Regions from separate parts of the Lysinibacillus sp. GW821-FHT14F06 genome, predicted to be linked through region 2. Evidence: riboswitches for the same ligand, from Rfam matches in the RefSeq annotation. Region 2 holds a riboswitch; each other region holds the start of a gene.

Region 1 (10,379 bases), on a different contig from region 2:
TTTTGATTCAGTAGTATAATTCCACTTCTATAGGTGGCGAGATGAATATCGTTTTTTCCTATCCAGCGAGCCAACAATCGCCCGCTGAATAAAGATAAAGCCCCCACAGCAGTGTGTTTGGAAAAATCCAGACGCAATCATGCTGAGGGGTAATGGATTAAAAAAGTAAAATAACTTATAGAAGGTAGAGGTCGTAACTTGACCTCTACTTTTTGACGTTTTTAGTCATAACCAAGTATAGTTTTTATATATTACTTTTCACACAACTGATAGAAAGTAATTGGGCAAAAGGAGAATGGGATGCTGTCATTTATTTTATCGACGAAGAGATTAATAACTGGATTGTGGAGATCATTTAAGCGTCCACAGTTTCTATCTTTGTTTACAACACTTTTTTTAATCATTCTTTCTGGAACATTGTTTTATAAAGGGACAGAAGGATGGTACTGGCTTGATGCCTTGTATTTTTCGGTGGTTAGTTTAATTCCAACAGGAGTTGAAACAGGACTGTACCCAACTAGTGATTTTTCTAAAATTTTTACAATGATTTATTTAATAGCTGGTACCGGGGTTATGTTCATCATGCTATTAATGGTTGGACGATCAGTAGTCGATTTTACAATTGATGAAGACAAAAAGAAGCAGATAAAAAGACATTTTTAAAATGAACATGAGGTTGGGACAAAAGTAATTCAGCCAACAAAAATACCGAACTATCCAATAAAACGCTTATGAAGTGTTTTAGAATAGTTCGGTTTTTCTATTTATCGTGTTTTGTAAATTTAGAGATTATTCGAATTTATGAAGGAACCATTTAGTTATGTCCTAGCTTCTAACTTTTAGTTATTTACGATAATCTAGCAATAATGCCTTCCTCATCATCTAATACAAGCTCGATACCAGTTGAAAATGGATCACCATGCAGGGCATCTTTAATCCATACACGTAAAGCACCGATCATTGCTGCTGTATTGAATAACTCTATCTGTCCATTTACTTCGACTTCAGCACCAAAGCCAGTATCATCATCGTAGGTTAGCTCTACAAGCACTTCTTCTGGGCGAATATTTTTATAATATGCCTGTGATAAGCAAATAGCATTTATAATATCTTGTTCATTAATTATTTGTGCCATTGTGCTTCCTCTTTACGCTTCTTATCTTTGAACATATTAATAATTTTTACAACAAGCATAATGATAACAGCAATTGCTGCTACGTTAATTAATAAACCTAAAATATTGCCTAATAAACCTAAACCACTAAAGAGACTACCAAATAATAAGCCAGCTAAACCACCTAGCATTAGACCTTTCATAAGACCACCAGAGAAGAAGCCGCCTTTTTTTGTAGTAGTATCTTTTTTGTTTGTTGATGTTGTATTGTTTTTATTTGTTGTTGCATTATTTTGATCTTTAGTTTTATCCTGAGACTTTTGGATATTTGAGCTATTATTATTGTTTGTGAAGCCTTTTTTCCCTGACTTATAGGATTTAGCTTCGGCAGTTGGTGTATCAGAAATAAACATTGTTGCCCCAACAGTGGCAAACATCAGTGTCGCTACAAAAATAGCGGCAAGAATTTTTTTCATTACTTATATTCCTCCAATATAATTTTTAATTTTGTCATAAACTAATTCATACTAGTAATTTTACATGAACGCTCTCAAAAAATAAAATAATCGCTGTCATGAATTTAGGAATAACCACAAATTTGAACAAGAAGTGTCAGTTGAAAGGGTGTAAAGACTATAGAAAGGAGTGAGACGATGATGCAAACAATGGTGCTACTAATGGCAATTTTCCTACTATTATATACGACGGAAAAAAGACGCTTTTCCAATGCAGTAGTACTGGGGTTATTAGGTTTATATATTTTAAGAACAATCATTATTCAATATCCTCTATTGCTACCAGACAATCAGGGAATTGTCTCGGAGATGGGGATCATCATTTTACTGGGTAGTTTTCCAAGTATTATGTTTATTTTATCAATTGCGATGTTTTTTAATAGCAAGGTTTTGCTTGAAAAAGAAGGACGTAAAGTACGTAATTTATTAGTAGCAGTTTTTGGATTGAGTTTTTTTATCATGATGATATGGTATGTATTTGTGATTTTTATGAATACCGAAAATGAGATTTGGCATATACTTTTTTTCTATGCGTTTTTGATTTTTGGTTATACAATGTTTTTATACACAAGTGTAATGGCATATGCAACGATTTATCATTTTACACCTATTCGCTATGAACCAAACTATATTATTGCACTAGGATCAGGACTAATTGGTGATAAAGTACCGCCGCTTTTAGCTAGTCGTTTAGACGAGGCAGTAAGGCAATATAAAAAATATGGTGAGCAACCTTACATTATCGTCTCGGGCGGCCAGGGAACAGATGAAAAAGTATCAGAAGCCTATGCCATGAAAAACTATATTGTTGAAATACATCAAATACCTGCTCAAAAGATAATGATGGAAGATCAATCAATAAATACCGAACAAAATATGGCATTTTCAAAGGCGATTATGGATAGACATACACAAGGTAAAAATTATCGATCTTTATTTGTAACGAATAATTTCCATGTATTCCGTGCCAGTATATATGCCCGAAAGTCAAAGCTTGATGCACAAGGAGTTGGTTCAAAGACTGCCTTTTATTATGTTCCAAATGCTTTTACTCGAGAGTTTATCGGTTTATTAGAGATGTATAAATGGGCTCATATATCTGTTTTTTTATTTATCACATTACTCATAGGATTAATACTAAGAGCGTATGTGTAATCAATTTTAAACTGTCTTCCATATAATATTGGCAAGGCGGTTTTTTTATAATGCAAGGGGGGAAACGAATGTATGGACAATTTTTAGCTGAACGAAATAAAGAGCGAATTGAATCCTTATTGCTGCTCACGCAAACTCAAGGTACATGGTTTGCACAAAATATCAAATTGCTAACATTTGAAGAAGTGCCATTAACAGCATTGCATAAAATGGTGTATCAAGTTGTGCATGGGCTTCTAAAAAAAAATCAACAACGCCATTTACAAATTGTTCATCCAGAGCAGACACAATCAATACAGGAAAATGTCTTAACGCTTTTAGCTGAGTATGATGATTTACTGCGTGAAGCGATTCCACTCCCTATATATATTTTAATTTGGCAAATTTCCTCACTCGAGAAATTAGCCAATTGTATTGAGGTTGTAGACGATGTAATCGATGTATTGGAATGGTATTTTATCAATCAAGATGAGCAGTTTGAAGCATTTGATGAAGAAGATTTAGATCATGAGGTCATTATTGATTTATATAAAGAAGCAATAGAAGAACAAGATGTAGAAGCACAATTCCAGCTTGGGGAATACTATAGTGCTAGCGATAGTTCCTGTTTTCAGCCTGAAAAATCTTTAAAGTGGTTAGAATTAGCCGCATCGCAGGATCATGCTGATGCGCAATATGCACTTGGTAATTTTTATTTTGAAGGCATAGGTGTACAGGAAAATTATTGTAGAGCTTTTTCGTTGTATGAGGCAGCAGCAAACCAAGGTCATCCTGATGCAGCGAATAACTTGGCAGATATGTATTTTAACGGTGAAGGTGTATCAGAAAATATGATACTTGCGAAGAAATGGTTTGACTTCGCTGCCAAGCAAGGTGTTGCAGAAGCAATGTTTACTCTTGGAATTATTTACGAGCAAGGTTTAGGCGTCGATATTGATGAGGAGCACGCATACTTCTATTATAAAAAATCTGCCGAAGCAGGCTATGTTGAAGCTCAATATAGACTTGGAGGAATCTGTTTTGAAGGGCGACTAGGTCAACTGCGAGATGTAAATCGTGGATTATATTGGTATGAAAGAGCTGCAGAGCAATATCATGTTGATGCATTTTATGATTTAGGATTTATTTGGAGTCAAGGTTTAACCGGTATACGTAATATCGAGAAAGGAATTCATTGGTTTAAACAAGCTGCTCTTCAAGGAGATTCAGAGGCAAAATTACAGCTTGGGCATCTTTATAATAATGGAGAGGGTATACCTAGAAATATGAAAGAAGCAATTAAATGGTACGGACTGGCTGCAGAGGCAGGAATAGAAGAGGCGGCTGTTTTGCTGAATGAATTAAAAGGAATGTAAATTTTTCGTAAAAATTTTATAGTCATTTAGTTTCGATTATAACTTCCGTTTTTATGAGTATAAAGAATGGTGTTAGTTGTTTTATTTAGGTATATAATAATACATGAAACTAACGGTAAAAATATTAATATAGTGAAGGGATAATAAAGACAAAGGGAAAATAAACAAAAAATAAGCAAAAGAAACATTAGTTGATGCAATTTAGCTGCCAAAAGATATTGTGGTAGCTTTTTTACTGCATTTAGTCAATAGTTCGGCTATAGGGACTTTTTATACAATTAATGGTAAAAAATGTATACCTTGAAATTGACAGCTATTTATAAAATGTATAAGGTATATGAGTGATTTTGAAAAGAGCAGATCATGCTACGGCAAAATGCTTTTTAGCAACTAAAGAGAAATTAATCTAAGGTACTTATAAACCTATTTTCTTACATTTTGTAATATATATTTTTGTAAACGGAATTGGAATTTCTCAGCTTTGCAAAAGTACACGTGAAAGAGGGAAAATGTGTGATTTTTCAAAAACAGAGAAAGACAGCAATGATAGACCTTCAGCAATATGTTGTAAAAATGGATGTTTCTAATTGCGAGTCAATGGTCAAGCAAATAGAGATGCTAAATTTAACAAAACAGGATTTACAATATTTAAAAGCCTTTCAGCCATTTGTTGTAGACAATATTAATAACATAGTAGATAGATTTTATAGAATGATAGGAACGGAGCATGGTTTAGTAAGTATTATTAATAATCACAGTTCTGTAGAAAAATTAAAAGTCACGCTGGGGCGCCATATAATTGAAATGTTTAATGGCATAATTGATGATGAATTTTATCAGAGACGTACTAATATTGCCAAAGTACATGTTCATATTGGTTTAAGAACACAATGGTATATTTGCGCTTTCCAAGATTTGTCATTATCATTCGTTGGCTTAGTGGAAGAGTACATTCATCATCCTAAAGATCAATTTAATACAATACGGGCCATCTCTAAAATTTCAAACTTTGAGCAGCAATTAGTATTAGAAGCCTTTGAAAATACTGTTGAGCAGCACAAAGAGAATATGGAACGGAAAAAGGAAGCAGTGGAGAAGGAAATCGTAGCGTCTACAGAAAGTCTTGCTTCAATATCCCATGAAACAAATATCTCATTTCATCGAATAAGCAAGCAATCCGATGAAATTAAACAGTTTGCCAAAAACTCACTTTTAGTGTCGGCGATGGCTGAGAAGCAGGCATTAGAGGGGCGAGAACGAATAAAGAGTCAATCACAAAATATGTGTAATATTATTGAGTTGCTGAAGGATATAACTGAGAATATTGAACAGTTGACTGGTATGTCAAAAGAAATGGAATCAATTATGAGTGTTGTTACCACTATTGCCAACCAGACCAATTTGTTAGCTTTAAACGCAGCTATAGAAGCAGCCCGTGCTGGAGAAGCGGGTAAAGGCTTTAATATAGTTGCAGATGAGGTTCGAAAACTATCAATTCAAACAAAAGATTCTGTAACATCAGTAGCCATGTTGTTACAAAAAACAAATGAACGGACAGATAAGTTAACACACTCTCTTAATAATATTCAAGAAGAGGTCATATCTGGCAAGGAAAATATGGTTCAAACAGAAGGGCAATTTACGAAGATATTAGAATCAATGACAGAAGCAAAAGAACAGAATGATAGTATGGAAAAAGAAGTATTAACAATAGCAGAGATTCTTAATGAGCTGGGAGTTGCCTTTGAAGAAGTAACAAATTCAGCCGAGAAATTAGCAAATGTTGCCCAACACTTAAATTAATTCACGGCAAGGATATTTTTATTGGGGCAAACGAAAATCTACAGCCTGTAAACACTATAACAAGCATCAATATGTGTAATTTAATGGTTCGTGAGGTAATATATAGGTTGTGTAATGTAACAAGCAGATGTCCGAGATTGTAAGTTAAAAGTATTTTTTCGTTTCATCATGGAAAGATACATACTTTAGTCATAGAAATGGAGCTATCCTAACCACTGGATAGCTCCATTTTTGCTAAATTTGTAAAGGGTTTAGCGTAATTTTCAATAAAAAGAGTTTATACTAAAGGAAGACAACAAAAATTAGGGGCGGTTAATATGGAAACAGTGGTTGTATTAGGCGGCGGTATTACGGGTTTATGTACGATGCATTATTTGCAGCGTCAAGTGAAGGAGAAAAATTTAGATGTAAAGCTTGTGCTTGTTGAAAAAAATACATATCTAGGGGGTAAGTTACACTCTGATTACGAACAGGGATTCATTATGGAAACAGGGGCAGATTCGATTGTAGCTCGTCATAAAGGTGTTATGGAGCTTGTTGAAGAGCTTAATTTTGAGAAGGATTTGGTATATAACGAAACTGGGATTTCCTATATATACACAAATAATGAGCTCCATGCCATTCCGGCAGATTCGACGTTCGGTATTCCAATGAGCTTACACTCTCTGGAAGAAAGTACACTTGTATCCGAAGAAGGTAAAAAAGTAGCGTTAAGGGATTTGACAATGCCAAATGTGGGCTTTACAAAGGACAGCTCTATTGGAGAATTTTTAACGTATTATTTAGGAGAGGAGCTTGTCCAAAACCAAATAGCGCCAGTACTTGCAGGAGTGTATTCAGGAGATTTACATCAACTATCGATTGCTTCCACTTTACCTTATTTAATTGATTATAAAAATGAGTATGGAAGTATCATTAAAGGTTTTGATGCAAATCGAGAACAATTTGTAAAAGCTGCTAATAAAAAGTTTATTTCGTTTAAAAATGGTTTATCGTCTTTAATTGATCGTCTTGAAGAAATGTTAACTGATGTAGAAATTTTAAAGGGAATTACCACTACTAGTGTCAACAAGCAGGAAAATCACTACCGAGTTACTTTGGCAAATGATACGATCATTGATGCAGATCATGTTGTTTTAGCATTACCTAATGAAGCTGTACAGAGCCTATTAACGGATGAAACATTGAACCGTTATTTTGAACAGTTCAATACTGCCTCAGCCATTACAATTTATTTAGGATTTGATATACCTGATAATAGATTGCCAGCTGATGGAACAGGCTTTATTGTGTCACATAATTCGGATGTAATCTGTAATGCAGCGACATGGACAAGCCGCAAGTGGAAGCATACTTCAGCAAATGAGCAATTACTCGTTCGAATCTTCTATAAAAGCATTAACCCTGTGTATGAGAAATTACTTACGATGACAGATGAAGAATTAACAGTTGTTGCCCTAGAGGATGTAAGAAAAAGCTTGGGGATTGAAGAAAAACCAAATGTCGTAAATGTGAGTAGATGGATTGATCAAATGCCAAAGTATGATTTAGCGCATCGTGAGGCATTACAGGGTTTATTACAAGAGCTCGAAACAAATTATCCGAATTTATCCATTGCGGGCTGCTCTTATTTTGGTGTAGGTATAGGTGCTTGTATTCAAAACGGTAAAAAAATTGGGGAGAATATTGCTGAAAAACTCTCTTAATTGCAGAATATAAGACAAAAAATTATATTTTTCGTTTGAAATATCCTTTGTTACGTGAAATAGTCTTGACTCAAACGTTTGTTAACGATATGATTCTTTTAATTATTTAAAAAATTCATACTAAATTCTTATCAAGAGAAGCTGAGGGACTGGCCCTATGATGCTTCAGCAACCAACTTTTGTCAGGTGCTAAATCCAGAAGACCCTATGGTCAAAGATGAGAAGGAACAACAATTACGAAACGTAAAAGCCTTCTTTGTGTTAAAGAAGGCTTTTTTATTATAGAAAAATAGGAAGAGGGGCTAGTTTTATGGGATTGCTTGAAAAGTTAAAAACGCATGTTCTGACAGCAGATGGTGCAATTGGTACGGTATTATACGGTTATGGCTTGGAGTACTGTCATGAGGAAATGAATGTTCAAAGACCAGAATTAATTGAAAAGATTCATAGAGAGTACATCGCGGCTGGAGCCGATATTATTCAAACAAATACTTATGGAGCGAATGCCATAAAATTAGCACGCTATGGATTAGAATCGCGTGTTCAACAGTTTAATGAAGCTGCTATTACGATTGCAAAGCGAGCTGCTGCAGATGGTGGCCAATTTGTTTTAGGAACTATTGGAGGAATTCGAGGCATCCGAAAAAGCGATGCAACGTTAGAAGAAATTTTATCGACCGTGGAAGAGCAAGCAACTGTCTTACTTGCTGGGAATCCAGATGGACTTTTACTCGAAACCTATTATGATTTTGAAGAATTAACAGCAACATTAAAGATGCTTCGAGCAAAAACCAAGTTGCCAATAATTGCGCAAGTTTCAATGCATGAACCGGGAGTATTGCAAAATGGAAAGAGTTTAAATTACGCTCTACATGAGCTTGAGGCACTTGGCGCTGATATCGTAGGTGTTAACTGTCGTTTAGGTCCATTCCATACGATTCAAGCATTTGAAGGTGTAGAACTTCCTGAAAAGGCATTTATGTCAGCATATCCAAATGCATCTCTTCTAGACTTAGAAGATGGTCGGGTTGTTTATGAGTCTGAGACAGACTATTTTGGTCGAGCAGCCGTAGCACTTCGAGATCAAGGTGTACGTTTAATAGGAGGGTGCTGTGGTACGACGCCAAAGCATATTGCTGCAGCGAAAAAATACTTAGAGGAATTATCTCCGGTAGAAGAAAAATTAGCGAAGCCTGAAAAAGTAGAGATTGTACGTGAGGCAGAACCATCAAGATTTGAGCCTCTGCATTTAAAAGTAAAACGTCAACGCTCGGTTATTGTTGAGTTGGATACACCGAGACATTTAGAAATCGATGGCTTTATTAAAGGTGCTAAAAAATTATATGAAGCAGGCGCAGATGTGGTTATGATGGCAGATAATTCGCTCGCGTCTCCAAGAATAAGTAATGTGGCAATGGGCGCATTGTTGAAAGAAACACATGGGGTACGTCCGTTAACACATATTACATGCCGAGATCGTAATTTAATTGGCCTGCAATCCCATTTAATGGGCTTAAATGCACTAGGGATTCATGATATATTAGCGGTGACTGGAGATCCAACAAAGGTTGGCGATTTCCCAGGGGCAACAAGTGTTTATGACGTATCATCAATGGAGCTGATCCAATTAATCAAACAGTTAAATGAAGGTGTATCATTTTCAGGGAAGCCGCTGCGTCAAAAGGCGAATTTCTCTGTAGCCGCTGCGTTCAATCCGAATGTACGTGTATTAGACCGAGCTGTATCTCGATTAGAAAAGAAAATTGAGCATGGAGCAGATTATTTTATTTCACAACCTGTCTATACAAAGGAAAAAATTATAGAAATTTATGAGGCAACAAAGCATTTAGAAGCACCAATCTATATAGGGATTATGCCAGTAACGAGCTATAAAAGTGCGGAGTTCTTACATCATGAAGTACCAGGCATTAAATTATCTGAAGAAGCCTTAGCACGTATGAAGGCTTGTGGCGAGGATAAGGAGCGCGCAACGCTTGAGGGAATTGCAATTGCTAAGGAATTAGTAGAGGTAGCTGCACAATATTTCAATGGTATTTATCTTATTACACCATTCCTACGCTATGATATGACACTAGAACTAATGAAATTTATTGAGCAATTGGATGAACAAAAAAAAGGGGTAAGTATAAATGGCTAAGCATTTGATTGAAGAGCAACTAGAGAAACGAATTTTAATTCTTGATGGCGCAATGGGGACAATGCTACAGAATGAAAACTTATCAGCTGAGGATTTCGGTGGCGAGGAATATGATGGCTGTAATGAAAATCTTGTACTAACTAGACCGGATGTGCTTGAAAAGGTTCATAGAAAATATTTAGAGGCTGGGGCAGATATTATTTGTACAAATACATTTGGAGGCACTCCTCTTGTATTAAATGAATATGATCTGGGGGCGAAGGCAGAGGAAATCAATAAGCGTGCTGTAGAAATAGCACGTAAGGCAGTGGATGATTTTTCTACCTCTGATTGGCCGCGTTTTGTAGCAGGAGCGATGGGGCCTACTACAAAAACCTTATCAGTGACAGGTGGAATTACCTTTGATGAACTAGAAGAAAACTTCTATGTACAGGCAAAGGCATTAATTGAAGCTGGAGCAGATGTATTATTGCTAGAAACCAGCCAGGATATGCTCAATGTTAAGGCAGGTACTTTAGGAGTATCTCGCGCATTTGAAGTGACTGGCAAAGAGCTGCCTGTGATGATATCAGG
Region 2 (10,379 bases):
ATGTTCACAATAACACTGAGAATCTGTGCTTTTATCAATTAACATTTAAAATCATCCAATTGCAAGAAAGTCAGACGGGTTGCTTTCCTATTTTTACACGCTTTCAAGAACTGCACTGCCATCCTTTTTCTCAGTGTAATAATCTGTTAGAAAACATTTATCGATACCGTCTAGCAATGGATGAGCTATCATTATTTGAGCAGCATATACGCTTCCAAGAATTTATGCTATTCATTTTGTATCAAAATGTACCTAATCAACAGCAGAAAAATGACCGTCAGTCTGTTGAGCAATCCATTAAACATTTACAAAAGCATTATGAATGTGATTGGACTGTGGAGCGTTTGGCAGAATTAGCGGCTGTCCCACGCTGGAATTATTCTCGTATATTTAAGGATATTACTGGTCAAATCCCACTAAACTTTTTAAACAATGTACGTATTGAGAAAGCCAAGCAATTACTAGTAACAACGAATGACCGTATTTTTGAGATCAGCCAAACGGTTGGATTCAACAATGAGTATTATTTTAACCGCCGCTTTAAAGAGCGTGTTGGCATCTCTCCTGGACAATATCGTCGTAGCCAAAATAATAACCCTCGTATATTCGCACCGTTTTTAGAGGACTTTTTAGTGGCATTAGGGATTACACCTATTGCCCAATTTAGCCATTCAAAATGGGGCAAGCAGGATTATCTAGGGCTACAAGAAATACCTGATATTGATATTGAAAACGGACAGATGGATCAGCTTTTTTATTATAAACCAACTTTAATTATGCTAGATGAGGGGATAGAGCGCTGGGAAGCTTGTCATCAATTAAATCAATTGGCCCCCACTTATCAACTATCTCACCCAGGTGAGGATTGGCGTACTACATTGTTCCAAATAGCTGATTTAACAGGTAGAACGGCTATTATGAAAGATGTCATTAAGCAGTATGAGGAAAAAGTGCAGATGGCAAAAAAAATGCTTCAAAAATCAGTATATGGACATAGCGTAGCCTTTCTTCGTATCTCTGCAATCGGCATTAGCCTTTATGCAGGACCCGAATGCGGCTATACGGGACCCATTCTATATCGTGATCTCGGCTTAACACCCCATCAGTCTGTATGGAATATTCCACCTCATACACGAAAAAAACATCTAACATTTGATCAGCTTATTCACTTAGATGCCGATCATTTATTCATTACCTTCGACAAGCAACATTCAATTTTTGAAGGAGAGGAACGAGTATTGTTAAAATCCACTACCTGGAACAATCTCTCAGCAGTAAAAAACAACTGTGTCTATGAAGTTGATTTCTTAACATGGATGAACTACGGCATTCTCTCCCATAACAAAAAAATAGATGATGTTTTACGTGTTCTCGGATAAAAATTTGTGAAAGGAAGGCTTATCGTGCGAAGCCTTCTTTTTTGATCAGCTAGGGGGTTCCACTTTGATCAGGTTTCATTCCTTTCTGATCGGCTTGGACTCCTTTTTGATCAGGTCTCCTCCATTTTTGATCGGCTTGGACTTCTCTTTGATCAGGTCTCCTCCGTTTTTGATCGGCTTGGACTCCTCTTTGATCAGGTTTCCTCCGCTTTTGATCGGCTTGGATTCTTTTTTGATCAGGTCTCCTCCGCTTTTGATCGGCTTGGACTCTTTTTTGATCAGGTCTCCTCCGCTTTTGATCGGCTTGGACTCTTTTTTGATCAGGTCTCCTCCGCTTTTGATCAGCTTGGACTCTTTTTTGATCAGGTCTCCTCCGCTTTTGATCAGCTAGGACCCTTTTCCGATCAGGTCTCCTCCGCTTTTGATCGGCTTGGACCCTTTTCCGATCAGGTTTCTTCACTTTTGATCAGCTTGGACTTCTCTTTGATCGAGTTCCATTATTTTCAGTTGACTTAGTTACCTCTTCGCTCACCCAATGTCTTGTTCTGCTCCATTTGATAATGCCCTAGATATGACATTCCTTGATATTTAGTAGCAGTGAACACCTAAAGTCTTTGCTACACATAAGATATGGTATCAGCTAGTGGATAGGAGGAATTAAGTTGTATTACAACCCTTATCCGTATTTTGTCTATCCTACCTATTATCCAACATTGACAATAGTAAATCATCCTGCTCATCACCAAACATCTAGATATTTAGCTATGCCAACGAACCCGACAAATACCAATCCCTTTCCCGCTGTCAATACAAATAAGTTAAAGATTTCCGCCAAGCGAGTAAAGGGAATTATGCAGCAAGTTCAGCTACTTACAGATAAAATTGATGAATCAGAACAATTTGCACATAATCTTATGGATGCCGCACAGAAATCAAATAAATCGGAAGTGGAAAGGTTAATCACATCGACTGGTATTACCACGAAATTTGAAACAAACTATACACCAGATAATATTCGGATAGTGTTTACAGATAGTGAATGTTGTAAGCTTACGTTAGTTTTAAGCTGGTGACACTTTTCTACAAGTGGGCTCTTTTCATAAGAACCCTCTTACTATATTTATCTTGCACCTAAAACATCTAATGAGCATGGTTCTTTTTCTAACAAACGCCTAACTGTATCACTAGATTTTTCTGGTACCACTACAGACATTGTTTGAATTTCGCTAACCAAATCTGACCTGAGTAAGCTTATTTAATTTTACCTTAATGTATAGAGGTCTATATCAATAGAGTAAATAGAAAAGATTAAAAAGAATTGTTAATTTTTCAGCCAGTTATGAATAGCTGTATGTGTCTATATTGTCCTCCTAATTTAAATATAATCTACTTACATGCTTAGGGATGTAATATTGTAGCCCAGAATTCATTAATGTTTGTTCTATTCCTTGATGTCATGTCATCTCAGCTATGGCTACTGGATATCTATATTAGAGAGGACAAGGATTTTTAGAAGGTTATCCTATATAAATAAGTTGTGCACTATTTGAAATTGCTTTTTATTCTATTCGCTGAAGTTGTTCTTGTAAGCACTCATTTTTCACTAATGAAACCCTGTCTCCATGATGGAAATTTTAAATGAAATCCACGCTTTTTGGCTTTTTCATTGGATGCTCCTCTTTCCCATGGTATTTTTCCACTAAGATATTTGGGAGGCAATGCTCTTAGCTGTTCCGCATAAAATCTACCCCATATACTATTTTTAGCAGGTTTATCATCTACTATATTGTATACTCCTTTTTCCCATGCAATAGCCTTTATGGTTGCTGCTACTGCATCTTCAATATGGATAAAAGAGGTGATTCCATCATTTACAGTTATTTCATTGTTAAGATATTGTTGTGCAATTAAGCCTTGAGAAGCATACCATGTACCTGGTCCATAAAGAGCTCCATACCTTAAAATCACTGAGTTTTGAATTTCCTGGATAGCATTCTCTAAAGCCACTATTCCGTCTACCGTTGTTTTTCGTTTACCTGCTGCATTAGTATCCAAAGGTGTCTCTTCAAATGCAATCATGTCACCTGGTTCATATGCCCAAGCAATACTTTGAGCAATTATTCTTTTCACATTATTTTTTTTAGCAGCATCTACTAAATATCGAGTTCCAATTGTTCTTACTTTTGCATTATCCTCAACACTTCCATGCTGAAGTGCCGTAACCTGATGGATAATCATATCTGGTTGAAAATCTTGTAGGATTGTCTCAACATCCTCCCTTTCAAGTATATTTCCAACATAAGCTGTGGCACCTAACGTCTGTAATATATCTACTTTTGCAGTACTGGTTGTCATTCCTCCAACTTTATAGCCATCTTCAACTAAAGCTTTAATAAGTTTTTTTCCAATTACACCAGTTGCACCCGTTACCAAAATTCTCATATTTTGCCCATCCTTTTCATGTTGCTTTCAACAATATCATTGTATGGTTGTTACTTACTCTATACAATAACTATAAAATGAATCTGTACCGGTAAAGGGGTATGTAAATGTTGAAATATCAACAAATTATTACAGATATACTTAACGAAATTGAGCAAGGTATTTTAACACAAGGAGCAAAACTACCTTCTATCCGCGAACTAAAAAACCGATATTTCTGCAGTTCAGAAACCGTGTTAAAAGCATTAAATGAATTAAAATATCAGCATAGAATTTTTTCCATCCCAAAGAGTGGTTTCTATGTACTGTCTACAGCAAATTACGAAAGTGCTGTGAATACAGATTTAATTGATTTTGCTACGGCAATACCCGAAAAAACAATGTTTCCTTATACGGAATTTCAACATTGTTTGAACCAGGCCATTGAAGTTCATCATGATGGCCTTTTCTCTTACGGAATGACTTTTCATGGATTAGACTCCTTAATCTTAGAGATAAAAAAATTACTAGAGCAATATCAGGTGTTTACTAAAAAAGAAGATATTGTGATTACAACTGGCACTCAGCAGGCTCTATACATATTGACAGTAATGCCTTTCCCAAACGAAGGGGATACTATTGTAGTCGAGCAACCTACCTACCACCTGTTTAATCGTTTACTGGAAACAACTGGTATTAAATATATTGGCATTAAGCGTGATGCAAACGGGATAAATCTACAGCAATTAGAAAAAATTTTTTCTGAACATCGTGTAAAATTTTTCTATACTATGCCACGGTTCCATAATCCTTTAGGAACTTCTTTTAGTAAAAAAGACAAATTAAATATATTAGCTCTAGCAAATAAATATAATGTCTATATTGTTGAGGATGATTATGTAGCTGATTTTGATTTAAATACCAAAGCAGATCCTATGTTTGCCTATGATATATGTAATCGTGTTATTTATCTAAAAAGCTTTTCAAAGATTATCTTCCCTGGATTGCGCGTTGGGGCTACCGTACTTCCTAGTCTAATTTCTAAACATTTCCTAGCTTTAAAAAGAGTGGTTGATTATGATACTAGCCTTATAACACAGGGAGCATTGGACCTTTATTTAAAAAGTGGAATGTTTCATTCCCATAGTAGGATGCTGGCCAAAAAGTATGCAGAGAAATCAACTATTTTACATGAGGAGGTACAATATCTAGCCAACTCTTCAATTATTGACTATACACGACCACACTCGCTCGATACTAAGCTCCACATTGTTTTACCACCCAGAATAAATATAGATACTTTAATTCAACATTTACGCATTAAAGATGTGCATATTAAAGCTATTGACGAAAATTACTTAACTAATTTTCACAAGGAAAATATACTCAAAATCGATGCAAGAAATACAAATCTATTCTTGATTGCACAAGGTGTTCAAAAAATATTTACGGCTGTAACAGAGATAATATAGTAGTATTAAATCTTAACCATGTATCCCTATCAAACTTGTAAACTATAAATAAATATGCTAATGTATTTGTAATCGTTATTTCCGAAAATTTTTATATTGCATTTCTTATCAAGAGAGACGGAGGGATTGGCCCTATGAAGTCTCAGCAACCAGCCTATAGGTATGGTGCTAACTCCAATTGGCAAAATATTGCCTTGAAGATGAGAAGACTAACATCAGTTGCTTTGCACAAGAGTCCTCTTCTCCAAGGAGGGCTCTTTTTTATGGTTGTGATCTTAACAAGAAGGACAAGCAGGGAATAACTCATACTATTAATAGAAAGCAGGTAAATACGATGACGAATGAACTTTTACATGCAGTGCAGCTATTGAAATCAAAAAAATGGGTGGATTTAACACATACATTTGGACCAAATTCACCACACTTCTTTATGTTTGAGGACGCAAAGTTTGAAACATTATTTTCTCATGATGATGGCTTTTTTGCGCAGCAATTCTCTTTTCCAGGACAATATGGAACACATATCGATCCACCTATCCACTTTGTAAGGGACACTCGTTTTTTAGAAGAATTGGATTTAAAAGAATTAGTACTACCATTAATCGTGATTGATAAATCGAAGGAAGCCGAACAAAATAATGATTTTACATTAACTGTTCAGGATATTCTTGACTTTGAGGCTGAGCATGGGGAAATTGAAGCAGGTACATTTGTTGCTCTACGTACTGATTGGAGTAAGCGCTGGCCAAATAAGGATGCATTCAATAATAAGGATGCTGAGGGTCATAATCATATACCAGGCTGGGGATTAGAGGCATTACAATTTTTATTCAAAGAACGAAAGGTTAGTGCTATTGGTCACGAGACTTTCGACACTGACTCAGCAGCAGATTTTCGCAAGAATGGTAAGTTAGACGGTGAATATTTTGTACTTGAGCAAGATACTTATCAAATTGAGCTATTAACAAATTTAGATCAGCTACCACCAAAAGGGGCTGTCATTTTCAATATAGTACCGAAACCAGAAAAAGCATCTGGATTCCCTGTTCGTTCATTTGCCATCTTACCTTAAAAATAAATAAGGGTCTCATTCATTTAGAAGAATCAGACCCTTATTTATTTCTTTTTTTGAAAAAATAATAAATGACCAACATTATTATGATGAATACTGCGATAAGATAAATACTGTAGTGAGATAAATAAAATCCTACATAGCGCCATTTCTCACCCAGTACTTTTCCTAATGTAATAAAAGTAAATGTCCAAATAAACGCTCCTGCATAAGCAAAAATGGCAAATTTTCTATATGGATAGTTATTAATTGCTGCAATATATGCGGTAAGATGGCGTACACCTGGAATAAAATAACCTATCAGTAATAAGACAGGCCCTATTTTCGTAAACAATTTTTTAGTAAAATCAATTTTTTGTTTAGTAATATGAATCTTTGGTCCATATTTATGCAATAAAGGTAGCCCGAATCGATACCCTATATAATAACTTAAGGTAATGCCACCAATTGCGCCTATGGTTGCGCTAAGTAATGCTGGAACATGTGCTAGTGTTTCTCGATATACGCTATATCCTACATATGTTAAAAATATTTCATCAGGAATAGGCAACCCAACAATCCCTCCAACTAGGATAAGAATAATGCCAAAATACCCGTAATGTTCAATAAGAGATTGCACATGATGCGCCATAAATTCATCCCACCTATAGCATTATAATCATTTTTTATCGTTAGCTTTATCATACTCAATGTAGTTAACTTTATGAGCACTGTAGCCTCAATCATTTTTTCCTTTGACACCCCTCTAAATTTACTAAAAATATTAGCTTTCAAAAATGACTTACTTAAATTATTTTTAGCTCCTGTAAAGCATGATATATGCCGCCTTCAATGGATTTTTTCGTTATATAATCAGCACTACTTTTCAAAGCCTCACTTCCATTCCCCATTGCAACCCCAAGACCAACCTGTTCTAGCATATCTATATCATTATCGCCATCGCCAAACGCAAGTGCTTCCTCAGGGCTAAAATTAAAATAATCAAGTACAGCCTGTACGGCAATCGATTTGGAAACATCATATTGCAATACATTTGTAATATACGGATGCCATCTTTTAAATTTTAAATGAGGAAATTGTGCTGTATATATTTGCTCAATATCTTTATTAGCATATAAACACATTAGATAAATTTCCTGCTCTACAATATTCTCATGAAATTCAGGAAATTTAGATAAAGATAGTGTTTCTTGCAGAGCTTTTAGTGTCCTTGGCTTGTGTACGTTATTCATAAATAAATGTTCTGTAAAAAATGAAAGACTCTGTTTATTCTCTTCAGCAAAAACTTGAACTGCTTGGACAATATTTTTGTCAATTGATATTTTATGTATTACCTGATTTTGATGCTTAACATACGCTCCGTTAGCGGTTATAAATGTCTCTATTCCTATGCTTCTTAAATTTTGACACATTGATAATGGTCTTCCTGTAGCAGCAACAATGCTAATTCCCCTCTGTTTTAGCTGATGTATTGCCCTCCTAGTGCTTTCTTCAATACAACCATCTTCATAGTTAATAAGTGTTCCATCTACGTCAAAAAAAACAATTTTACAATCCATCATACACCCCTCACCTTAAATAGTTATAAATACCCACTAATGTTATTTAAGTTCTTAAAATGATTCGCAATTAGCATAAACATTTGTACGTAATTTGACAAATTTAAATAAATCATATAACTTCTGTTCACTATACCGATAAACACTATTGCAAATACATATAGAAACGGTCACAAACAAAAAAAGTAATAATATTTTTATTTTAATAATCCTAAAGGAGTATACCAAAGAACACAGAATTGTTAAAATGGAAGATAATCAATTAAATACATTGAACGATAATACTCATCGTATAAATAGAACAAAAGAAACAACAATTAATTAAGAGTAAAGGAGTTGATTCTTATGGCATTTAACATTTACTACTATGAAAGTAGTGTGGATTGTAAGTTTTGCAAAAAGCACTTTACCACATATAAGGTACGCCCTAATCGTTATAAAATTGTTGAGGAGCAAACGGATTTCATGCCAGTCTATGAGGGCTTAAATCCATTGTTATATGAAGTTGCTGTTTGTCCACATTGTGGCTATGCCTACCATAAATCCATGACAAGAACCTATGGGCCTTTCATGCTCCTTATCGATGAGCTATACATTAAAGAGCTTCAAAGACCTATGAATATCTGTCAAGAGCGTACAGTTGATGATGCCATTATAAGTTTTAAGCTTGCTTATTTAGTGTCCAGAGCCTCTATGGAAGAATCACTTCTTATGGCAAATTTCGCTTTAAAAATAGCCTGGTTATATCGCTTAAAAGAGGATCAGGAATCGGAAATGCGCTACCTCTTTGCAGCAAGAGATTTTTACAGTAAATCATTTGCATCCAATCAAGAAGGCAGTGAAAGAATTCAATTTTTACACGCAGAATTAAGCCTACGACTTGGTGACATGACTGAAGCAAAAAAAGGATTCTCTCGATTAATTGCAGATCGAAATGTTTCCAATAAATATCGTAAATTGGCTCGCAATCGCTGGGAAAATTATAAGTATGATGAACAGCCAGTCATCTTAAACGAGGATATTGGAAAAATCATCAATTAAAAGGATAAGGAGAGGAGTTATTATGCACCGATTTGCAAAAAAAATTGATGTGCGAGAGGAGGATATATTTTCTGAATTACATCACTTTTTACTTAGAAAAAATAATCGCTTTTTAACAAATGACGAGGTCGTTGCATTAACGGGGGTTTCCTCTGAGCTGCTTTATAAATGGGTGAAGGCAGGAAAGTTAAAAAATTCAATTTTCCCTAATCTAGGTGCCCCTTGTGAACGATGTGGCCAGATTACACAGGCAAAAATTTGTATTAGTTGCTCATCAACAATCGTTAGTACATTAAAGCAGGAAGAAAAGGATCGTGCATGGTTTAATCAAATACAACGCAACAATCACAGGGCTAGCACATATCACTATAAATGAGTTAAATACAGCACCTCCACAGTGTATCCTTTCTTTTAGGTATCTCACTTTTGGAGGTTTTTTTACTCTATTTTCCTGATTCAAGACGTAAATCCAAATTTAAACAAAATTTAAACAGAAATCTCCTTAACTTTAAACTTACCTGCGTATAATTTGATTCAATCTATTGCGAGGGATTGATGGACAATGACAAAAGGAAAAAGAAATAAAATGCTATTATCTTTAAGTATTGCATTGACAAGTTTTATAGCATTTAATGGGAATGCAAATGCGGCAGTGGCTGCTCCAAGGATAGCAGAGCAGACAAGTTTAGAGCAGGGATCAGAAGTAAAGCAAGCTCGTACATCCAATGAAGCACTACAAGACTGGAAGAATTGGGTGAATGACCATGCATATAGTTTAAATTCCATTCAGCCTGAATCCTTTGAATCAACAAAAATTGCATCCAGTAAATTTGAAGATTTAGAGATGCTAAAGCCCTTATTACACGATAAGCGTATTGTTTTTTTAGGAGAAAGCTCGCATGGTGTAGCAGAGTTTAGCCTAGCAAAAACACGTATCATTCAGTTTTTACACCAAGAAATGGGCTACAACGTCCTTGCCTTTGAAAGTGGCATGGGGAACGTTATGAATGCTCAGGGACAAATTGACAAGCAATCGGCTCAGCAGACAATGAAGGATGGAATTTTTGGTGTATGGTGGTCTAAAGAGACCCTACCGTTATTTGAGTATACTAAGAAAACTCAAGCTACAGAGCAGCCTTTAATGTTAACTGGCTTTGATATTCAACAACAAGGTGCCTTTACAGATGGGGGCTGGCTAGAAAATAATCAGCTTGCTAAACAGTTCAGTGAAGTAGAGAATCAGCTTGTAGATTGGACCTACAGCAAAGATTTAAAAGGATATCAAAAGGCCAAACCAAGCATTATCGATGTGTATAAACAAGTAAAATCACAAGTACAGCTTAAAGAGAAAGAGTTAAAAGCAGCTTATCCGAGCGAACCTCATATTACAAAGCTTATGGAACGTACATTAGCTGACCGTATACGCTTAGCAGAA
Region 3 (10,379 bases), on a different contig from region 2:
CTCCATCAGCTAATTGAAAAAGTAAATCTGTTTTGCGGATTTTTAATTGTAAAAAGGTAGTTATTTTATTATGAGTGGTAGGCAGCTGTAAGGGATGCGCTAATTTTAAAAAAACTGCCGTAAATGTAAGTCGTGATCGTATAACACTTTCACGCCAAATTTCAAAATATCGTTTAACTTCATGCTCCTGCATGACATCTTCTGTACTCATTATTTTACTCATTGGTTTCACTCCAATATTGATGTAAGAGGTATTTCAATCTCTTTACTATTTTCTATCACTTATTTCATATATAAACAACAGAACTATAGTAATAAATTATACTACTCAATTTCTATACAAAAATATTGGAAATATCATTTCTCTTCTGTCAAAATATAATATTTTTTTGATTTACTTTACAAAAAATTGACTTTTATACTACTAAAATCCCAACAACAAAAAAGGTATGTAAGCTTAAACACTCACATACCCTTTTATAAAATAATGATTATTGAACTGGTACAACTGAACCTTTCCATTCTTCAAGGATGAAGTCTTGGATTTCTTTTGATGTTAGCACTTCTAATAATTTTTTAATCTCTTTCTTTGTTTCATCGCCCGCACGAACAGCAATAATATTCACATATGGAGACTCTTTATCTTCAAGAGCAATTGAATCATTCACTGGATTTAAGCCATTATCGATAGCAAAGTTAGAATTAATTAGTACTGCGTCACCTTCATTATTTTCGTACATTTGCACAAGCATTTCAGGTGCTGTATTAGCATCGAATTTAAAGTTTTTAGGGTTTTCAGCGATATCTTTAATTTCTGCTGCTGTTTTATCAATACCATCTTTTAGTTTAATTAAGCCTTTTGCTTCTAATAATGAAAGCATACGACCGTGGTCTGCAACTGAGCTAGAAAGTAAAATTGTTGCGCCCTCTGGTAGCTCATCAAGTGATTTATATTTTTTAGAGTAGATGCCGATTGGTTCGATGTGAACACCGCCTGCATTGACGAAATCATAACCATTATCTTTAATTTGAAGCTCTAAATAAGGAATATGTTGGAAATAGTTAGCATCAAGTGTTTTAGAGTCTAAATCTTGGTTTGGTAATACATAATCTGTATACGTTTCAATTTTAAGATCAATACCTTCTTTAGCTAAAATCGGTTTTGCTTTTTCTAAAATTACTGCGTGTGGTGTATTAGAAGCACCTACAGTTAATGTCACATTTTCTTTACTATCTGTTTTATCTTCTGTTGATGCACCTGAGCTCGCATCATCTTTTTTACCAGCACCGCAAGCAGCTAAAGCTAGTACTAATACTGATAAGAATAATCCTGCTAATAACTTTTTCATTTTATTACACTCCCTTTTATGTTGTTCAAAAATATGTTAACGGTAGGAAACCGAAATAACCTTTAACGTTTATCTGTTTTAGCTGTAATCATATCGCCGATCCATTGAATAATAAATACAACTACTAAGATTAGAATAGTTGCCATTAATGTCACATCTGAGCGATTACGCTGGAAGCCGTCCAAGAAGGCTAAGTTTCCTAACCCGCCTGCACCAATAATTCCAGCCATTGCTGTATACCCAACAAGCGCTACAGCCGTTACAGTAATACCTGAAATAAGCGCAGGTAATGATTCTGGAATTAACACTTTCCATATAATAGTAGATGTTTTGGCACCCATGGAACGAGCCGCCTCGATTACCCCTTTATCAATTTCACGTAATGCAATTAATACCATACGTGCATAGAATGGTGCAGCACCAATAATTAATGCTGGTAACGCAGCATTGGCTCCACGGATTGTGCCGAGCATGAATTTCGTAAAAGGAATTAATAAAATAATTAACACGATAAATGGAATCGAACGGAAAATATTTACGAGTGATCCTGTTAAGAAATTAACAATCTTATTAGCCCAAAGTTGATGTGGACTTGTTAAAAATAATACGATTCCAATTACTAATCCAAGAATGAATGTAACTACGGTTGAAATAGCTGTCATATATAGCGTTTCATAGGTAGCAGCCCACATTCGCTCCCAGTCGACATTCGGAAAGAGATTAGTTAGCATTTTCAATCACCTCCGTTTGTACTTCGACTGTATTTAAGTAACCTAGTGCATCGGCAACATTTGCCTCAGTACCATCAATTTGCACAATAAGTGTACCGTAAGCACCGTTTTTCGTTTGAGAGATATTACCATGTACAATACTGACCTCTACATCAAAGTGCTTGACGAGGTGTGAAATAACGGGCTGTTCTGTTTTTTCGCCGACAAAAATTAGCTTAACAAGTTGTCCAGTTGGATAATTTGCTTTTATTTGAGCAACCGTCTCCTGTGTTTCCTTTGTATCTGTAATTTGAGACACAAATTTTTTCGTAATAGCAGCTTGTGGTGCTTGGAATACTTGTAATACCTCACCACGTTCTACTATTTCGCCAGCCTCCATTACTGCTACACGATGACAGATTTTACGAATAACGTGCATTTCATGTGTGATTAATACAATTGTTAATCCTATACGCTCGTTAATATCAACAAGTAAATCCAAAATTGCATCCGTAGTCTCTGGATCGAGTGCTGAGGTTGCCTCATCACATAATAAAACCTCTGGATTATTGGCAAGTGCTCGAGCAATGCCGACACGTTGCTTTTGGCCGCCTGATAGCTGTGATGGATACGCCTGATCACGACCATCTAAACCAACAAGGGTAATCAATTCTTTCACACGTGCATCACGCTGTGCCTTTGAAACACCTGCGATTTCTAGTGGAAAAGCGATATTTTCAGCGACCGTTCTAGACCATAGTAGATTAAAATGCTGGAAAATCATACTTACCTTTTGTCTAGCATCTCTTAGCTTTTGCCCCTTTATAGATGAAAACTCTTGATTGTTAACCGTCACCCTACCAGATGTAGGCTTTTCTAAACCGTTCAATAAACGAATCATTGTACTTTTACCAGCGCCACTATAGCCGATAATGCCAAATATTTCACCTTTATTAATGGCAAGGTTTACGTCTTTGACTGCTGTTAATTCGCCATTTGCGGTTTTGTATTTCTTCGTAATATTTTGAAGCTGGATCATAGCGAATACTCCTTTTCTCATATAGAAAACCCCTTCACTCACAGACAAGTAGAAGGGGTCACGTATTTATACGCTCAACCGTTCTCTCATCTTTCAAAGATAAATCTTTGGGTGATTTGGCACCTTTTCACTTTGTGATGGTTGCCGGGCTTCATAGGGCACTTCCCTCCGCCACTCTTCATAAGAGCTCGATATATTTAATGTTTTAGTAATATATTTGTTACTTTACCATGCTAGCAAACTTCAGTCAATTGATTTTTTTAACAATTCGTATAAAAATGGTACGGATTGAAATGCATAGATTTTTTCTGTCACTTTTCCGCCATCACAGACGAGTAGACATGGTACACTCTCGATTTCGTAATCTAAAGCAATCTCCTCGACAAAATTTAAATTCGCTTTGCCGATTTGAAGCCTTGGCAGTAATTGCTCAATAATCATCATCATTTTCGATGCAACTGCACATGTACCACACATAGGTGTATATAAATAAAAGGCAGCTCTTTCACCCGACTGGACAGCCGCGACCCACTGCTCTTTTGACCATTCTTCCATTTTTTCACGCAACCTTACAAAATAAATTGATTATGGATTGAGAAATGTGCTCGTAGCAATATCATTGCTAATACCTTTCTCGGAGTTGTCTCGACTTCTTTATACGTTGGCATTGTACGTAAATGCTCTGCCTCTGGATAATGTCTGTCCATTAATGCCCGCAGCTTATCACCTGATGGATCTGCATCAAAAAATGTATAAAGCTCACAGCCTTCATATGGATCAAGCAGAACTTCTAATTGATGCACACCAATTGTACCATTCGTACAAAGTATTGTGACATCTTCACTTAAAATAGGTTCAATTTGAAGCTTATCCGAACGGCCTTCAACAATTAAGCATTTTCCCTCGAACATCACGCCACCCCCATTAGACATATCCCTTTTCCTTATAATCATTATATCAATTAAGTACTAATGATGGTAATGTTAGACACCCATTAAAAAGCGACTATCTTACCAGCCTTGAAGATAATAAAAAACGTCGGTGAATGCCCGACGTTTTTCTATTATGGCTTGTCTTATTCAGCGATCATTTCTTCGTATTGCTCTGCTGTCATAAGCTTTTCAACTTCTGCTGCATCAGCAGGCTCAACAACGATCATCCAAGCTTTTTCATATGGTGATTCATTAACGAATTCTGGGCTATCTTCTAAATCTGCATTTACTTCAACTACTTTACCTGAGATTGGTGCATATAATTCAGAAACAGTTTTCACTGATTCTACGCTACCAAATGGATCGTCTGTTTTGATTTCATCGCCAACTTGTGGAAGCTCAACGAAAACGATATCTCCTAATTCAGATTGTGCGAAGTGTGTAATACCGATACGTACTTTTCCATCTTCTACTTTTACCCATTCATGTTCTTCAGAGTATCGTAAGTCTTTAGGTGTGCTCATGCAAAAAACCCCTCCATAAATATGTAATATATTCACTTTCAGTTTGCCATACTTCCCCTATAAAAACAAGGATAATTACGGCTATTTCCAAGCTTGCTCAAAATCAGATTCTTTAAACCCTAAAGTTACTTTTTTTCCATCAGTAACGATTGGACGTTTGATTAACATACCATCAGAAGCAAGTAGCTCGAGCTGTTCCTCCTCAGTCATATCAACAAGTTTGTCCTTCAAACCAAGCTCTCGATACTTCATGCCAGACGTATTAAAGAACTTTTTCAGTGGTATTCCGCTTTCTTGCCATAATTTTGTTAATTCGTCCTTCGTAGGTGGTTGTTCTACAATGTGTACCTCTTCATACGCTATATCATTGTCGTTAAGCCATTTTTGCGCTTTCTTACAAGTTGTACATTTTGGATATTGGATAAATTGAATCGTCATTGAAAGGCTCCTCTACTTTCTTTTTAGGACACTGAATTTTCTGCGTCTTCCTCATTTTCTGTAGTATACCATCATAACCTTACAAACCAAAATGAAACAGTTTTAGCTGTTCTCTCCCTAAAATCCAGCCTCCACTACAGTCTATCCATCTCTTTCTTAATTCTATCCGTCACTTTTGCTATCCGTTACTCTCTGAATTCTATCCGTCTCAACCACAAACAGCCCAGCTATCCGATTACAGATAGCTAGGCTGTTTTATTGATTACACTACATATTTCTCTGCGTCAATCAACTTAACTGATGCTTCACGTTTCTTCGCGATTAAGTTGTAAGGATTGTTGCGTGTTAGCTTACGTAGTGCAGATAATGTCATGCGCGCTGCATCTCCGTCCGCTGAAGCAAGAATTGTATCTTTTGCCTCTTTTTCAATTTCTGCAAATGCTTCCTGACAGAAGATTTGTGTATACAGTAATTTTTGCTGTGCTTTTTCAGCACCATCACGCGCAATTGCTTTCTCAGTACGTAAGACAGCTGACTCCATCGCAAATAATTGGTTAGCGATATTCGCAATATTCACCAAAACCTCTTGCTCTTGATCAAGCTTTGGACCAAAGCGTTGTGCTGCTAAGCCTGCAGCTAATACTGCGATTTTCTTTGCATTTTTCACTAGATATTTTTCTTGTGCTAGTGGCTCTGTACCAATATCTTCAGGCATTAGCATAAGCAGCTCCTGCTGTAGGTTTTGAGCCACTTGTAATAGTGGAAGCTCACCCTTTAATGCCTTCTTCATAAATGTACCTGGTACGATCATGCGGTTAATTTCGTTTGTACCTTCAAAAATTCGATTAATACGAGAATCACGGTAAATTCGTTCTACTTCATATTCAGCCATAAAGCCATAACCGCCATGAAGTTGTACTGCTTCATCAGCAATATAGTCTAATGTTTCTGATCCAAATACTTTCGCAATGGAGCATTCAATTGCATATTCAGCGATAGCACCTGCAATTACTTTTCCTTGCTTTTGCTCTTCAGGGCTTAATTGACTTAAACGATCCTCAAATAGACCAACAGTCCGATAATTTAATGATTCAGAAGCATACAATTGAGAAGCCATTGTTGATAATTTCTCTTTTGTAAGATTGAAATCAGATAGCTTTGTTTTAAATTGCTGACGTTGGTTTGTATATTGAATTGCCAGCTCTAATGCGCGTTTAGATCCGCCAATTGTACCAACACCTAGTTTATAACGACCAATATTTAAAATATTAAAGGCAATCACGTGTCCGCGGCCGACTTCACCTAATAGATTTTCTGCTGGTACTTCTGCATCTTCTAACACTAACGTACGAGTGGATGAAGATTTAATCCCCATTTTCTTCTCTTCAGGCCCCACTGAAACGCCGTTAAATGCACGTTCTACGATAAATGCAGAGAATTTATCGCCATCGATTTTAGCGTACACAACAAATACGTCTGCAAAGCCTGCATTTGTAATCCATTGCTTTTCACCATTTAGAATATAATGAGTGCCTGCATCATTTAGTTTTGCAGTCGTTTTTGCCCCTAATGCGTCAGAACCAGAACCTGGCTCTGTTAATGCGTAGGCAGCAATTAATTCACCTGAAGCTAGCTTTGGTAAGTATTTTTGCTTTTGCTCTTCATTACCAAACAATACAATTGGTAATGAACCAATACCCACATGTGCACCATGCGTAATTGAGAAACCACCCGCAACTGACATTTTTTCTGCGATTAAGGCAGAAGATACTTTGTCTAATCCTAAGCCCTCATATTCTTCAGGTACATCTGCACCTAGTAAACCTAGCTCCCCAGCACTTTTCAGAAGGCGAACTGAATGCTCAAATTCATGATGCTCTAAGTTTTCAACGACTGGTAGTACTTCATTTGTTACATATTCTTCTGTCGTTTTTGCAATCATTTTATGCTCATCTGTGAAATCTTCAGGTGTAAACACACGATCTAATTCCACATCCTCAACAAGAAACCCGCCGCCTTTAATGAAATCCGTTGTTTTTTCTGTCATGATTAATTCCTCCCAATATATCCATTTTCGATTGTTTAATCCCCTAATGTTCCTATATAGAAAAGCTTGAAATATACATGTTCGGAGGCAACCGTAAACAGTACACCTCAAGCTTATCTAGCAATTACTACAGAATTTCAAATACGCCCGCAGCACCCATGCCGCCACCAATACACATTGTGACAACTCCATATTTCTTACCTTGACGCTTCAATTCATGAATAAGCTTTAATGTTAAAATAGCCCCTGTTGCGCCTAGTGGATGACCTAATGCGATTGCTCCGCCATTCACATTTACTTTATCTTGATCAATGCCTAAATGACGTACAACCTGTAATGATTGTGACGCAAAAGCTTCATTGATTTCCCATAGATCAATATCATCTATTGATAATCCTGCAATTTCTAACGCTTTGGGCACTGCCACGATCGGCCCAATACCCATTACTTCAGGAGGTACGCCCCCAACAGCAAAGCCTAGGAATTTTGCCATTGGCGTTAGTCCTTGCTTGTCAGCCTCCTCCCGATCCATCACCAGTACAGCTGCTGCTCCATCAGATGTTTGAGAGGCATTACCAGCTGTCACACTACCTTTTACATGGAAAGCTGGACGTAGCTTTGCTAAACCTTCTGAAGATGTACCTGAACGTACACCTTCATCCATACTAAATGTGAATTTCTTCACTTGTGGTTTATTGTTAGCATCCACGAAATGTTGCTCCACCTCTATTGGAACAATCTCATCATTGAATTTACCTTCTTTAATCGCCTTCTCAGCAAGCGCATGTGAACGAACAGCAAAGGCATCTTGATCTTCTCGACTAACATTGTATTGACGTGCTACTTCTTCTGCTGTATGCCCCATTCCCATATAATATCGAGGAGCCGTTTCAGCTAAAGTCGGATTTAAGCGTGGCGTATTCCCCACCATTGGCACCATACTCATAGACTCGACGCCACCAGCAAGTATCGCCTTAGAATGACCCAGCATAATTCGTTCTGCTGCATAAGCAATTGCTTGTAAACCTGATGAACAGAATCTATTTATTGTAAGTGCTGGTGTTGTATCTGGTAATCCTGCAAGTGCGCCAATACTGCGCGCAACATTCATCCCCTGCTCAGCTTCTGGCATTGCACAGCCTAAAATCAAATCATCAATCGGTCCTTCATAGCCAGCTCTTTTTAATGTTTCTTTGACAACTACAGCACCAAAATCATCTGGTCTCACTGTTGCTAAAGAACCTTTTTTTGCTTTTCCAATTGGAGTTCGTGCTCCTGCTACAATAACGGCTTCACGCATCGTATTAATCCCCCTTTGTTTCATGTGCAAGATTTGTCTATTTCGTCCATTAGTTACGAAGTGGTTTCCCTTTTAACAGCATGTGCTGCATTCTTTGCTGTGAAAGTGGATCAGCAACAAGGCTAAGGAATGCCTCACGCTCTAAGTTTAAGAGATACTGCTCATCGACTAATGTGCCGTATGGAACCTTACCGCCCGCAATAACATAAGCTAACTTTTTAGCAATTTTTAAATCGTGTTCACTAATAAAGCCTGACTCATACATTCCTTGTGCTCCCATGAGTAATGTACCGTAACCTGATGCACCAACCACAGGCACTTTTGTTAGCACAGGTGGTTGATAACCTGATTCGTAAAGCGCTAATGCTGCCTGCTTTGCGTCATATAATTGATGGTCCGGGTTAACAGAAATACCATCTGCAAAGTTTAAGAAGTTGTTTTCTCGTGCTTCCTCACCAGATGTTGAAACTTTTGCCATCGCAATCGTTTCAAACACTTTATTAGCAATATGTTGATAGTCTACCTCGACGCCATTCGGTAAACCTTTTAGGAATTTTTGATAGAGTGCTTTATTGCCACCTCCACCTGGAATTAAGCCAACGCCCACTTCCACTAACCCCATATAGGTTTCCATCGTTGCCTGAATATGTGCAGCTGGTAAGCATACCTCTGCTCCACCGCCAAGTGTCATGGCAAACGGTGCTGCGACAACAGGCTTACGAGAATATTTAATTTTCTGCATCGCATCTTGGAACGCTTTAATCACAAAATCTAACTCAAAAATATTATCATCCTGTGCTTCTACTAAAATCATGCCTAGATTTGCGCCAACACAGAAGTTTTTCCCTTGATTACCGATGACTAAGCCCTTATATTTTGCCTCTACTTCATCCACAGCAAAATTAATCATTTGGATAATATCTAAGCCAATAGCATTCGACTGAGAATGGAATTCTAGTAATGCAATACCATCCCCTAAATCTATTAGGCTAGCACCTGTATTTGATTTAATAACACCATGCTTTTTCTTATAGCGTTTTAAGTTAATTTCCTTTTCATTTACTGGTACTTTTACATACTCGGAACCATTGTAGTATGCTAAGTCACCATCAATTTCTGTATAGAAAGTGTCAAAGCCGTTTGCTAACATTTCTTTCACAAATGCAGGTACTTCACGACCCTCAGCCTCCATTTTTGCTACGGAATCTTTCACGCCCAGCGCATCCCATATTTCAAATGGACCTTGCTGCCAGCCGAAGCCCCATTTCATCGCATTATCAATTGCTACGATATCATCAGCGATTCCGCCATATAGCTGTGCAGAGTAAATAAGTGTTGGAGCGAAGATACCCCATAATAATTCTCCAGTACGATCCTTGGCATATGTTAAAGCTTTTACCTTATTAGCTAGACCACGAGTTTGTTTTGCCATTTCAATAGAAGGAGTTTTTAATTTTTTCACTGGGCTATACGCTAATGTGTCTGGATCAATTTCAAGTATTTCTTTCCCTTGCTTTAAGAAGAAACCTTGACCAGATTTTGCGCCCAGCCAGCCGTTCTCCACCATTTTCTGCAGGAATTCTGGTACTGCAAATACTTGCTGCTCTTCACCAGTAGTTTGATCATAAACATTTTTTGCTACGTGGATAAATGTATCTAAACCAACAACATCTAAAGTACGAAAGGTTGCAGATTTTGGACGTCCAATTAATGGACCTGTTACAGAATCAACCTCACCCACTGAATAATTCCCATTCACCATTTCTTGTAAAGTGATTAGTAAACCGTATGTACCAATACGGTTGGCAATAAAGTTTGGTGTATCCTTAGCAAGCACCACGCCTTTTCCAAGTGCATCCTCACCAAATGTTTTCATAAAGCTTACAACCTCAGGTGCTGTTGTATTGGCTGGAATGACCTCAAGTAATTTTAAATAGCGTGGCGGATTGAAGAAGTGAGTGCCCAAGAAATGCTTTTGAAAATCCTCTGAGCGCCCTTCAGCCATTGCATTAATGCTGATACCAGAAGTATTTGAACTAA

What was found. A riboswitch is a leader RNA that binds a small molecule or an ion and turns the genes downstream of it on or off. The one in region 2 is predicted to bind S-adenosylmethionine.
Region 1: another riboswitch for S-adenosylmethionine. It lies ahead of AC1RNS_RS25745 (bifunctional homocysteine S-methyltransferase/methylenetetrahydrofolate reductase); the one in region 2 lies ahead of AC1RNS_RS18050 (cyclase family protein).
Region 3: another riboswitch for S-adenosylmethionine. It lies ahead of AC1RNS_RS14905 (methionine ABC transporter ATP-binding protein); the one in region 2 lies ahead of AC1RNS_RS18050 (cyclase family protein).

The regions. Positions count from the first base shown of each region.
Region 1 is NZ_JBXAPF010000055.1:3,575-13,953, forward strand. Features, by position in the region: gene AC1RNS_RS25700 (S-layer homology domain-containing protein) at 1-6, shown strand, start outside; gene AC1RNS_RS25705 (ion channel) at 301-663, shown strand; gene AC1RNS_RS25710 (DUF2653 family protein) at 848-1,135, opposite strand; gene AC1RNS_RS25715 (hypothetical protein) at 1,123-1,590, opposite strand; gene AC1RNS_RS25720 (YdcF family protein) at 1,768-2,784, shown strand; gene AC1RNS_RS25725 (SEL1-like repeat protein) at 2,853-4,139, shown strand; partial or broken gene AC1RNS_RS25730 (protoglobin domain-containing protein) at 4,737-5,174, shown strand; partial or broken gene AC1RNS_RS25735 (methyl-accepting chemotaxis protein) at 5,457-5,942, shown strand; gene AC1RNS_RS25740 (protoporphyrinogen oxidase) at 6,260-7,648, shown strand; SAM riboswitch class I at 7,774-7,872, shown strand; gene AC1RNS_RS25745 (bifunctional homocysteine S-methyltransferase/methylenetetrahydrofolate reductase) at 7,959-9,806, shown strand; gene metH (methionine synthase) at 9,799-10,379, shown strand, end outside.
Region 2 is NZ_JBXAPF010000022.1:40,194-50,572, reverse strand. Features, by position in the region: gene AC1RNS_RS18070 (helix-turn-helix domain-containing protein) at 1-1,379, shown strand, start outside; gene AC1RNS_RS18065 (YuzC family spore coat inner layer protein) at 2,042-2,452, shown strand; gene AC1RNS_RS18060 (NAD-dependent epimerase/dehydratase family protein) at 2,973-3,821, opposite strand; gene AC1RNS_RS18055 (aminotransferase-like domain-containing protein) at 3,929-5,272, shown strand; SAM riboswitch class I at 5,375-5,479, shown strand; gene AC1RNS_RS18050 (cyclase family protein) at 5,607-6,344, shown strand; gene AC1RNS_RS18045 (DedA family protein) at 6,385-6,975, opposite strand; gene AC1RNS_RS18040 (Cof-type HAD-IIB family hydrolase) at 7,130-7,903, opposite strand; gene AC1RNS_RS18035 (DUF2225 domain-containing protein) at 8,249-8,944, shown strand; gene AC1RNS_RS18030 (hypothetical protein) at 8,967-9,320, shown strand; gene AC1RNS_RS18025 (erythromycin esterase family protein) at 9,507-10,379, shown strand, end outside.
Region 3 is NZ_JBXAPF010000016.1:18,726-29,104, reverse strand. Features, by position in the region: gene AC1RNS_RS14920 (response regulator) at 1-223, opposite strand, end outside; gene AC1RNS_RS14915 (MetQ/NlpA family ABC transporter substrate-binding protein) at 492-1,349, opposite strand; gene AC1RNS_RS14910 (methionine ABC transporter permease) at 1,412-2,080, opposite strand; gene AC1RNS_RS14905 (methionine ABC transporter ATP-binding protein) at 2,070-3,098, opposite strand; SAM riboswitch class I at 3,182-3,285, opposite strand; gene AC1RNS_RS14900 (thioredoxin family protein) at 3,342-3,653, opposite strand; gene AC1RNS_RS14895 (hypothetical protein) at 3,668-4,009, opposite strand; gene gcvH (glycine cleavage system protein GcvH) at 4,174-4,554, opposite strand; gene AC1RNS_RS14885 (arsenate reductase family protein) at 4,636-4,992, opposite strand; gene AC1RNS_RS14880 (acyl-CoA dehydrogenase FadE) at 5,255-7,039, opposite strand; gene AC1RNS_RS14875 (acetyl-CoA C-acetyltransferase) at 7,167-8,339, opposite strand; gene AC1RNS_RS14870 (3-hydroxyacyl-CoA dehydrogenase/enoyl-CoA hydratase family protein) at 8,389-10,379, opposite strand, start outside.